DNA from 2 places in the Variovorax sp. 278MFTsu5.1 genome. Region 1 is predicted to be linked to the other one. Evidence: riboswitches for the same ligand, from Rfam matches in the RefSeq annotation. Region 1 holds a riboswitch; the other holds the start of a gene.

Evidence for each region. Region 1 has a riboswitch for glycine ahead of gcvT (glycine cleavage system aminomethyltransferase GcvT). Riboswitches for the same ligand answer to the same signal wherever they lie in the genome.
Region 2: it holds a riboswitch for glycine, as region 1 does, so the genes downstream of both, ABL844_RS04080 (D-amino acid dehydrogenase) here and gcvT (glycine cleavage system aminomethyltransferase GcvT) in region 1, are expected to answer to the same signal.

Annotation. Positions count from the first base shown of each region.
Region 1 covers NZ_CP157622.1:4,296,269-4,301,591, reverse strand. Annotated here, with positions in the region: gene gcvP (aminomethyl-transferring glycine dehydrogenase) at 1-650, opposite strand, end outside; gene gcvH (glycine cleavage system protein GcvH) at 819-1,190, opposite strand; gene gcvT (glycine cleavage system aminomethyltransferase GcvT) at 1,263-2,435, opposite strand; glycine riboswitch at 2,481-2,594, opposite strand; glycine riboswitch at 2,607-2,704, opposite strand; gene ABL844_RS19985 (YkvA family protein) at 2,751-3,161, opposite strand; gene ABL844_RS19980 (hypothetical protein) at 3,211-3,759, opposite strand; gene ABL844_RS19975 (hypothetical protein) at 3,873-4,331, opposite strand; gene ABL844_RS19970 (MFS transporter) at 4,413-5,323, opposite strand, start outside.
Region 2 covers NZ_CP157622.1:951,915-957,237, forward strand. Annotated here, with positions in the region: gene ABL844_RS04075 (RtcB family protein) at 1-120, shown strand, start outside; gene ABL844_RS04080 (D-amino acid dehydrogenase) at 140-1,447, opposite strand; glycine riboswitch at 1,538-1,645, opposite strand; gene rfbB (dTDP-glucose 4,6-dehydratase) at 1,898-2,974, shown strand; gene rfbD (dTDP-4-dehydrorhamnose reductase) at 2,971-3,861, shown strand; gene rfbA (glucose-1-phosphate thymidylyltransferase RfbA) at 3,885-4,781, shown strand; gene rfbC (dTDP-4-dehydrorhamnose 3,5-epimerase) at 4,778-5,323, shown strand, end outside.

The DNA of each region.
Region 1 (5,323 bases):
CTCACCATCAGGTGCGGCAGCGTTTCCGACACGGTGCTCACCTTGACCTCGATGCCCAGCGGCGCGGCGCGGGTCTTGATGACTTCGATGGTCTGCGGATGGCAGTCGCCCGACACGAGGAACACGTTGCTCTTGCTCTTCACGCTGCGCTTGGCCAGCGTCATCGCCTCGGCGGCGGCCGTGGCCTCGTCGAGCATCGAGGCGTTGGCGATGGCCATGCCCGTGAGGTCGCACACCATCGTCTGGAAGTTCAGCAGGGCTTCCATGCGGCCCTGCGAGATCTCGGCCTGGTAGGGCGTGTAGGCGGTGTACCAGGCGGGGTTCTCGAGGATGTTGCGCAGGATCACGCCCGGCGTGTGGTTGCCGTAGTAGCCCTGGCCGATGAAGTTGCGGAACACCTTGTTCTTCGACGCCATCGCCTTCAGCTCGGCCAGCGCGTCGGCTTCGGTGACCGGGGCGGGCAGGCGCATCGGCTTCGAGCGGCGGATGGCGGCGGGCACGATGCCCTCGATGAGCTCGGCGCGCGTTTCCGACCCGATCGCCGGCAGCATGCGCGCCTCGTCCGCCGCGTCGATGCCGATGTGGCGGGCAATGAATTCTTCGGCGTTCTCGAGTTCTTGCAGGGTGGGAAGGGCAGCGGGCTTCGACATGGCAGTGCTGTTGATAAGAGCTTGGGGCGGAGGAGCGGGGTCAGAACGCAGAAGTCGCGAAGGTTTCGCAGAGGTCGCAGAAGGAAAACCAAAAGATGATTCGGTTTCTTCTGCGACTTCTGCGTAGTTTTTGTATTCCTTCTGCGTTCGGCTGTCCGATTTCGAGGATCAGGATTCGGCAGCGAACTTGTCGTACGAGGCCGCGTCCAGCAGCGCGTCGAGCTGCGAGGGGTCGCTCAGCTTGACCTTGAAGAACCAGCCGGCGGCCAGCGGGTCGCTGTTGGCGAGCGACGGGTCGGCGCGCAGCGCTTCGTTCACTTCGGTGATTTCGCCCGACACGGGCATGAACACGTCGGCGGCGGCTTTCACCGATTCGACGACGCCGGCGACATCGCCCTGCGCGAAGGTCTTGCCGACTTCGGGCAGGTCGACGAACACCACGTCGCCCAGCGCGTCCTGCGCGTGCACGGTGATGCCGACGGTGGCCGCGTCGCCTTCGGCCGACACCCATTCGTGGTCCTTGGTGTACTTGATGCTCATGGTGGAAAACTCCTCGTGGAAAAAATGGTTCGGGGGTGCAGAGCCTAGCCGGTCGGCCGCGTTCAGCCGCGTTCAGCCGCGGTAGTAGCGTGTGGGCACGAAGGGCATGGTCGAGACCTCCATCGGCACCGGCTTGCCGCGCACGATGGCCTGCACGCGCGTGCCCGGCTCGGCGAACGCGGTGGCCACGTAGCCCATGGCGATGCAGCGGTCGGCCGTGGGGCCGAGCAGGCCGCTGGTGACAGTGCCGATGTCCTGGCCCTCGAAAGACTGCAGCACTGTGCCGTCGCGCACCGGAATGCGCTCCAGCGCGACGAGGCCCACGCGTTTGCGCTTCAGCGTGTCGTGGTCGGTGTGTCCGGCCGCGCCGGCGGTGGAGGCGGCCAACTGCGCGAGCACCTTCGCGGCACCCGGAAAACCGCCTTCGCGCGCGCCGCCCGCGCGGCGCACCTTCTGCATCGCCCAGTTGAGCGAGGCCTCGACGGGCGTGGTGGTGGTGTCGATGTCGTTGCCGTAGAGGCAAAGTCCAGCCTCGAGCCGCAGCGAATTGCGCGCGCCCAGGCCGATGGGCTTGACCTCGGGCTGGGCCAGCAGCAGGCGGGCGAGGCGTTCGGCGTCGGATGCGGCCACCGAGATCTCGAAGCCGTCTTCGCCGGTGTAGCCGCTGCGGGTGACGAAGGCCGCAATGCCGTCGATCTGCACCGCTCCGCCCGTCATGAACACGAAGCGCTCGACGCCGGGCGACAACCGCGCCAGCGTGGCCGCAGCCTGCGGGCCCTGCAGCGCGAGCAGCGCGTTCTCGGGCAGGGGGCGCACCTCGCAGCGCGAGCCGATCTTCTTCTGGATATGGGCGATGTCGGCAACCTTGCAGGCGCCGTTGACGATCACGAAGATCGAGCCGTTGCCCTCGTTGAAGAACATCAGGTCGTCGAGGATGCCGCCCTCGTCGTCCAGCAGCAGGCCGTAGCGCTGCTTGCCGGCGGGCAGGTCGATCACGTCGACGGGCATCAGGGTCTCGAAGGCGGCCGCGGCGTCGGGCCCGACCAGGCGCAGCTGGCCCATGTGGGAAATGTCGAAGAGGCCGGCCGCGTCGCGCGTGTGCTTGTGCTCGGCCATCAGGCCCGCCGGGTACTGGACCGGCATCGAATAGCCGGCGAAGGGCACCATGCGGGCGCCCAGCTCCAGGTGGAGGTCGTACAGCGGCGTCTTGAGAAGTTCGGTAGCGGATGCGGAGGAAGCGGCCACGGGGCACTCCAAAGGGGCAGTCGAAATCCATGACGCAAGCCATGGGCCACCCCTGCTGTCCGCTTTACCTGAGAGATTCGCCCCACGATCGGGGTTTGCTCCTTCGGTGGGCCGCTGCTCCTGTTTTGGATGCGGCGGCCTCTCTCCAGCAAGGAAACGCCGGTTTTCACCGGCGCCTCGTCAGTCCTTTTGCCTGAGCGTTCGGGGGAAATTTGCCCCCTGCGCCTTCGGCGGCCCCGGCATGCGGGGCTCTCTCCTGACCCCGGCGAGTGTAGTTGATCGAGCGGCCCGGCCGGCGGATATGCCTCGCCGCGCTCAACGCGCCCACAGATACCAGGCCCCGAGCCCGGCCGCGATCCAGACGGCCACGACCAGCGCGGCGCCCCAGCGGCTGGTCGGTTTGGAACCCGTGCTCTGCATCCATGCATCGGCCCGTTGGCGGCATTCGACGAGCACGGGCGCCGGAACCATCCGGACCGCGAGCCAGATCAGCCCTGGCAGCAGCAGCACGTCGTCGACGTAGCCCAGCACCGGAATGAAGTCGGGGATCAGGTCGATCGGGCTGAGCGCATAGGCCACCACGAAAACACCCAGCGCCTTCGCATACCAGGGCGTGGAGGCGTGCCGGCAGGCGAACCAGAGGGTGACGCCGTCGCGCTTGAGGCGCCTGGCCCAGCTGCGAAGGCGCTCGGACAACGAGGTGGAGGCGGGAGGCGGGGAATTCACCCGGCGATGGTGTCACAGGCCGTGGCGGCCATCGCCCCGATCGAAGTCCTTAGTGAATCACTTCGGCCGGCGGCAGCAGCCGGTCGATGCGCTCGCGCAGCGACTCGGCGCGCTCCGCGCCCGCGGTCTTCTCGATCTCGGTGAGCATCAGCGCGGCGATGGTCAGCATGGCCTCGCGGTCGCGTGCCTCGCGCAGGGCGTCGCGCATCTGCAGCGCGAACTTCGGGTCGCGGCGCACGAACATGCGCTCGCAGATGTCGAACAGGAACATGCGCGTGGTCGCCAGCGAACGCTTGCCGTCGAAGGTGTCGGCTGAGGTGGCGACCTGGATCGGCTCGACGGCGGGGATGGGCGAGGGCGCGGGCTGTGCGGGGGGCTCGGCTTCCGCCGCCGCGGCCTTCGCGCCCTGCAGGTAGCCCTTCTCGATCAGCGCCTGGATGGTCCGCTCGGCTTCGTCGCGGTTGGCGAAGAGGGGACTGAAGTCGGTCAGGGAGCGCCGGCCGTCGGCCATCAGCAGCAGGGCGCGTTCGCGCTGGGTGAGCGTGCGCTGTCCGCCCTGGAGTTCGTTGCGCGCCTTGTCGGTCTTGGTGGGAAACATGGCAGCCACAGCCTTGGGGAAACGAAGGCTGCAGCATGGTTGCATGTGGTGACATCTTCGTGAACCGTTTGGCCTACAGGGCCATTGAGTCCCGCCTCGTCCGGGCGCCTGCATCAGCCGCCTGCGCCCTCCTTGCGGATGAGCCAGCGGCCTTCCACGCGCTGCAGTTCCAGCGTCTTGCGGCTCTTCTCGCGCAGCTTGTCGGCGCTGTAGGTCTGCTGGAAGCTGGCGGTGGCCGCCTGCCCCTTGAGGCTGATGACGAGGCTGTCGATCTCCACGCTGATGGCGGCCTTCTCTTCGATGCGCGTGCGGCGATCGGTCTCCCATGCCTTGCGGTCCTGGCCGCGCGGGGGTGTGAAGTCGCTCGCATAGGCGGCGAGGTAGCGGGCCACGTCGCGTGCGGACCATGCGGCGGCCCAGGCGCGCACTGCGGCTTCGACTTCGCGGATGTCTGCTGCGGGATCGGCCGGTGCGGCGGCGGCTGCCGGCGCGGTGGTCGCTGCCGGCCCGGCGGCGAAGGCCGCCGGAGCCAGCAGCACGCTCCCCAGTACGCAGCTCAGGAATCGATTCATGGCGCGGTGTCCCTCCTTGTCGTTTCGCCGGCCCCTCGGCCCTGCGCCCGATTCTGGCAGCGAACATGCGCCGGGCCGCTGTCAGGCGGCGGCCCCCTCGGCGTCGGCCGGCATCGCCTGTATGGCGCGGTTGCGCAGCCGCAGCGCGAAGACCGTCGCCACGCACAGCACGCAGAGCACTGCCGTCAGCGTCACGCCGAGGCCGCGCGCGTCCGAGAGCATGCCGAAGAGCGGCGACACCAGCCCGCCCACCGAAAGCGCCAGCCCCAGCGCGATGCCGCTGGCCGTGGCCGGGTTGCGCGGCAGGTAGTCCTGCGCGAGCGTCACCTGCGCGGCGAAGGGCAGGAACATGCACAGGCCGAAGAGCGCGGTGCAGGCAAGCGCCCATCCTGCGCTCGGGGCGAGCACGATGCCCGCGAGCGAGGGCAGTGCAAGCAGATAACCGGCGCGGATCGTGCCCATGCGCCCGATGCGGTCGCCCAGCCAGCCGCCGAGCAGCGTGCCGACGGCGCCCGCCGCCGTGAACATGGTGAGCGCCGCCGCGCCCTGGAGGGCCGAACCTTGCAGGTCGCGCGTGATGCGCAGCGACAGCATCGACATCACCGTGACGTACGGAATAGACCAGCCCACGATGGTCGCCACCAGCAGCCCGAAGGCACGCCAGTCGTTGTGGGGCTTCATCAGGTGGTCGCCGGCCTTGCGGGCCGCTGCTGCGTTGCCCGAGGCCGCGCCGCGCCGCGCGTTCGCGGCGAACCACACCACGCCCATCGCCAGCGCCGGCACGCCCAGCAGGTAGCTGTGCGACAGGCGGCCGCCGCCCACGACGGTGGCCGCCAGTACCGGCGCGAAAGAGGCGCCGATGGTGCCGCCCACCGAGAACACGCTCATCGCCTTCTGCGAGCCGCCGCCGGCCGCGCGCGCCGCCACCGTGGCCGGTGGGTGGTAGGCCGCGATGCCCAGCCCGCACAGCGCCATCGCGATCCAGGTCAGCA
Region 2 (5,323 bases), 3.3 Mb from region 1:
CGGATCGAGGAGGCTCCGCAGGCCTACAAGCCGATCGGCGAGGTGATCGACGCACAGGAGCGCGCCGGGCTGATTCGATGCGCGGTGCGGCTCAGGCCCTGGATCACCTTCAAGGCGTGATCCGGGGCCTGCCGGCTCGTCAGCCCAGGGCGGGCTGCGGAACGCGCAGCTTGGGCGCAGGCATCCCCGTGAACGCGAAATCCACCTCCGGCTCCAGCCCGCTCACGATCCGCGCGATCGACTTGCCCGAGCCGCAGGCGTGCGTCCAGCCCAGGGTGCCGTGGCCGGTGTTGAGGAACAGGTTCGGCAGCTTCGTCTTGCCGATCAGCGGCACGTTGCTCGGCGTGGCTGGGCGCAGGCCGGTCCAGAACTGGGCCTGGGTGGTGTCGCCGGCGCCAGGGAAGAGCTCCTCGACGCGGCGCACAATGGCTTCGCAGCGCACGCGGTTCAGGTCGCGGTCGTAGCCGTTGAGCTCGGCGGTGCCGGCGATGCGCAGGCGGTCGCCCGAGGCCGAGGTGTAGCGCGAGAACACGAGCTTGAATTCGTCGTCGGTCAGCGAGACCTGGTGGGCCTTGGAGGCGTCCTTGACGGGCAGCGTCACCGAGTAGCCCTTCGCAGGGTAGATCGGCAGCCGGATGCCCAGCGGCGCTGCGTACAGCGGGCTCAGCGAACCCATCGCCAGCACGAAGGCGTCGCCGCGGATGCGCTGGAAGCGGCCTTCGCTGTCGGTGGCCTCGACGTGGTCGATGCTGCCGCCGGCCTCGCGCAGCGCGGTGACGGTGTGGCTCATCAGGAACTTCACGCCCGCGGCGGCGGCCAGCCCCACGAGTTCGCGCGCGAAGCGGTTGGCGTCGCCGGACTCGTCCTCGGCCGTGTAGGTGGCGCCGGCAAGCTTGGGGCGGATGTGGGCGAGGGCAGGCTCGATCTTCACGGCCTCGTCGGCGGAAATGACGCGGCGCTCGCAGCCCAGGGTGCGCATCTGCTCGGCGGGCTCGAGAGCACCGTCGAACTCCTTCTGCGTCGTATAGAAGTGCAGGATGCCCTGGGTGCGCTGGTCGTAGTTGAGGCCGGTGTCGCGGCGCAACTGTTGCAACATCGAACGGCTGTATGTGCCCAGACGAACGATCTGTTCGATGTTGTGGCGGGTGCGCGCCGGCGTGCATTCGCGCAGGAACTGCAGGCCCCAGAGCCACTGGCGCATGTCGGCGCGCATGCGGAAGAGCAGCGGGGCGTCTTCCTTGCCCAGCCATTGCAGCACCTTCAGCGGCGCGCTGGGATTGGCCCAGGGCTCGGCGTGGCTGACGGAGATCTGCCCGCCGTTGGCGAAGCTGGTTTCGGCGGCCGGGGTGGCCTGCCGGTCGATCACGGTCACTTCGTGGCCGAGTTGCTGAAGGTAGTAAGCCGAAGTCACGCCGAGCAGGCCGGCGCCGAGGACGATCACGCGCATTTCAAGTACCTTGAGGTCGCAGCGCTTGAATGGCGGGGGTGTGTACTATTTCATTAAATAGTAAGCAACTGGACGCCCGCCGTCCAAGTTGCCGCTCCCCCTGTCCTCGGTACCTGAGAGATTCATCCGTTGCGCCCTTGCAACGAATTTGCTCCTTCGGTGCGCCACGCATGGTGACGACTCTCCAGACGGCGTTTCGATGTGATGCAGTACTGAGCCCTTGCAGAAATCTTCAGGATTCCGCTGGGCTGACCTGAGCGTTTATGGGAGTTTGCGCCTTCGGTAAGGGCACCCTGACGAGTGACCCACTCTCCTGCAATCGGGTGCAATTGTAAACACGATGCACGAAAGCGTGACCATGCCCTTTGTTTCAGCGTTTTGACCCGATGGGATAATCCCTAGTTAACGTCGATCGCGTCAGGCGATCACCTTCAACACTCAGGGGACCCCATGATCTTGGTTACCGGCGGTGCCGGCTTCATTGGCGCCAACTTCGTACTCGACTGGATCGCGAACAGCGACGAGCCCGTCGTTAATCTCGACAAGCTGACCTACGCCGGCAACCTCGAGACCCTCGCGTCTCTCAAAGGCAACCCCAAGCACATCTTCGTGCAGGGCGACATCGGCGACAGCGCCCTGATCGACCGCCTGCTCGCCGAGCACAAGCCCCGCGCCGTGGTCAACTTCGCCGCCGAGTCGCACGTGGACCGCTCGATCCACGGCCCCGAGGACTTCGTGCAGACCAACGTGCTCGGCACCTTCCGGCTGCTCGAATCGGTGCGCGGTTTCTGGGGCGCGCTGCCGGCCGAGCAGAAGTCGGCCTTCCGCTTCCTGCACGTCTCAACCGACGAGGTCTACGGCTCGCTCTCCAAGACCGACCCAGCCTTCACCGAAGAAAACAAGTACGAGCCCAACAGCCCCTATTCGGCCAGCAAGGCCGCCAGCGACCACCTCGTGCGCGCCTGGCACCACACGTACGGCCTGCCGGTGCTCACCACCAACTGCTCGAACAACTACGGCCCGTTCCATTTCCCCGAGAAGCTGATCCCGCTGATGATCGTCAACGCGCTGGCCGGCAAGAACCTGCCCGTGTACGGCGACGGCATGCAGGTGCGCGACTGGCTCTACGTGAAGGACCACTGCAGCGCCATCCGCCGCGTGCTCGAAGCCGGCAAGCTCGGCGAGACCTACAACGTGGGCGGCTGGAACGAGAAGCCGAACATCGAGATCGTCAACACCGTGTGCGCCCTGCTCGACGAACTGCGCCCCCGCGCCGACGGCAAGCCGTACAAGGAACAGATCACCTACGTCACCGACCGTCCCGGTCACGACCGCCGCTACGCCATCGACGCGCGCAAGCTCGAGCGCGAACTCGGCTGGAAGCCCGCCGAAACCTTCGACACCGGCATCCGCAAGACCGTCGAGTGGTATCTCGCGAACAGCGAATGGGTGCGCAACGTGCAAAGCGGCGCGTACCGCGAATGGGTCGAGAAGCAGTACGACAACAACGCGAAGGCCGCGGCATGAAGCTGCTGCTGCTGGGCAAGGGCGGACAGGTCGGCTGGGAATTGCAGCGCAGCCTGGCGCCGCTCGGTGAACTGGTCGCGCTCGACTTCGACAGCACCGATTTCCACGCCGACTTCAGCCGGCCCGAGGAACTCGCCGACACGGTGCTCAAGGTGCGCCCCGACGTGATCGTCAATGCAGCGGCACACACCGCCGTCGACAAGGCCGAGAGCGAACCTGAGTTAGTGCGCAGGCTCAACGCCACGTCGCCCGGCGTCGTGGCCGAGGCGGCCCAGAATATCGGCGCGCTGATGGTGCACTACTCGACCGACTACGTCTTCGACGGCAGCGGCACCACGCCGTGGAAGGAAGGCGATGCGACCGGCCCGCTCAGCGTCTACGGCAGCACCAAGCTCGAAGGCGAACAACTGGTGGCCCGGCACTGCGCCAGGCACCTGATCTTCCGCACCAGCTGGGTGTACGCCGCGCGCGGCGGCAACTTCGCCAAGACCATGCTGCGCTTGGCGAAGGAGCGCGAGAAGCTGACTGTCATCGACGACCAGTTCGGTGCGCCCACCGGCGCGGAGCTATTGGCCGACGTCACGGCGCACGCCATCCGCGCGACGCTGCAGGATCCCTCCAAGGTCGGCCTCTATCACGCGATCGCCGGCGGCGAAACGACGTGGTACGGCTACGCGCGTTTCGTGCTCGAAATGGCGCAGCAGGCCGGCGTCGAACTCAAGGCCGGGCCCGACGCCGTCGAGGCCGTGCCGACCAGCGCATTCCCGACGCCCGCGAAGCGCCCGCACAACTCGCGCCTCGACACCAGCAAGCTGCAGACCACGTTCGGCCTGCGCCTGCCCCCATGGCAGGAAGGCGTCGCGCGCATGCTGCGCGAGATCCTTTGAAGAATCCCACGAGAAGAAAGAGCATGACCAAGACGACGCAACGCAAGGGCATCATCCTGGCCGGCGGTTCGGGCACGCGCCTGCATCCGGCCACGCTGGCGATGAGCAAGCAACTCTTGCCCGTGTACGACAAGCCGATGATCTATTACCCGCTCAGCACGCTCATGCTGGGTGGCATGCGAGACATCCTGATCATCAGCACCCCGCAGGACACGCCGCGCTTCCAGCAACTGCTGGGGGATGGCAGCCAGTGGGGCATCAATCTGCAGTATGCGGTGCAGCCGAGTCCCGACGGTTTGGCGCAGGCGTTCATCATCGGCGAAACTTTCCTGGGTGACTCGCCTAGTGCGCTCGTGTTGGGTGACAACATCTTCTATGGTCACGATCTGGCCACACTGCTGCATAACGCGGACAACAAGGCCGAAGGTGCCACGGTCTTTGCCTACCATGTGCATGACCCGGAGCGCTATGGGGTTGTCGCTTTCGATGCGCAAGGCAAGGCCAGCAGCATTGAGGAGAAACCGGCGGAGCCCAAGAGCAGCTACGCCGTCACCGGCTTGTACTTCTACGACAACCAGGTCGTCGATATCGCCAAAGCCGTGAAGCCAAGCGCGCGCGGAGAGCTGGAGATTACGGCTGTGAATGAAACGTACCTTCACAGGAACGCGCTCAGCGTGCAGATCATGCAGCGTGGCTACGCCTGGCTCGACACCGGCACGCACGAGAGTCTGCTCGAAGCGGGGCAGTTCATCGCCACGCTGGAGCATCGGCAGGGTTTGAAGATCGCGTGCCCGGAAGAGATCGCGTGGCGAGCCGGCTGGATCGATGCTGCCCAGGTCGAAAAGCTGGCGGAACCGCTGCGCAAGAACGGCTATGGCCAGTATCTGCAACGAATGCTCAAGGAAGGGGCGGTGCGATGAAGGTTACGCCAACGGCCATTCCCAACGTTCTGATCCTCGAGCCGAAGGTGTTCGGTGATGAGCGGGGATTTTTCATGGAGAGCTTCAACCAGCGAGCCTTCGATGAGGCCGTGGGTTATCACGTCGATTTCGTGCAGGACAATCATTCGCGCTCCGGCAAGGGCGTCTTGCGGGGGTTGCACTATCAGATCCAACAGCCCCAGGGCAAGCTGGTGCGAGTGGTTCGTGGTGCGGTGTTCGATGTGGCCGTGGATATCCGTCGATCCTCTCCCACCTTCGGGCAATGGGTCGGTGTCGAATTGACGGAAAGCAATCACCGGCAATTGTGGGTGCCCGCAGGGTTCGCGCACGGATTCATGGTCGTGAGCGACACGGCTGACTTTCTGTATAAGACTACCGACTACTACGCGCCTGCGCATGAGCGATGCATCTTGTGGAGCGACACCTCTCTTGATATCGAGTGGCCGAATATTGGACAGGTCCCTGCTCTTTCGGCCAAGGATAGCGCCGGGTTGCCGATGAAGCAGGCGGAATTTTTCGAA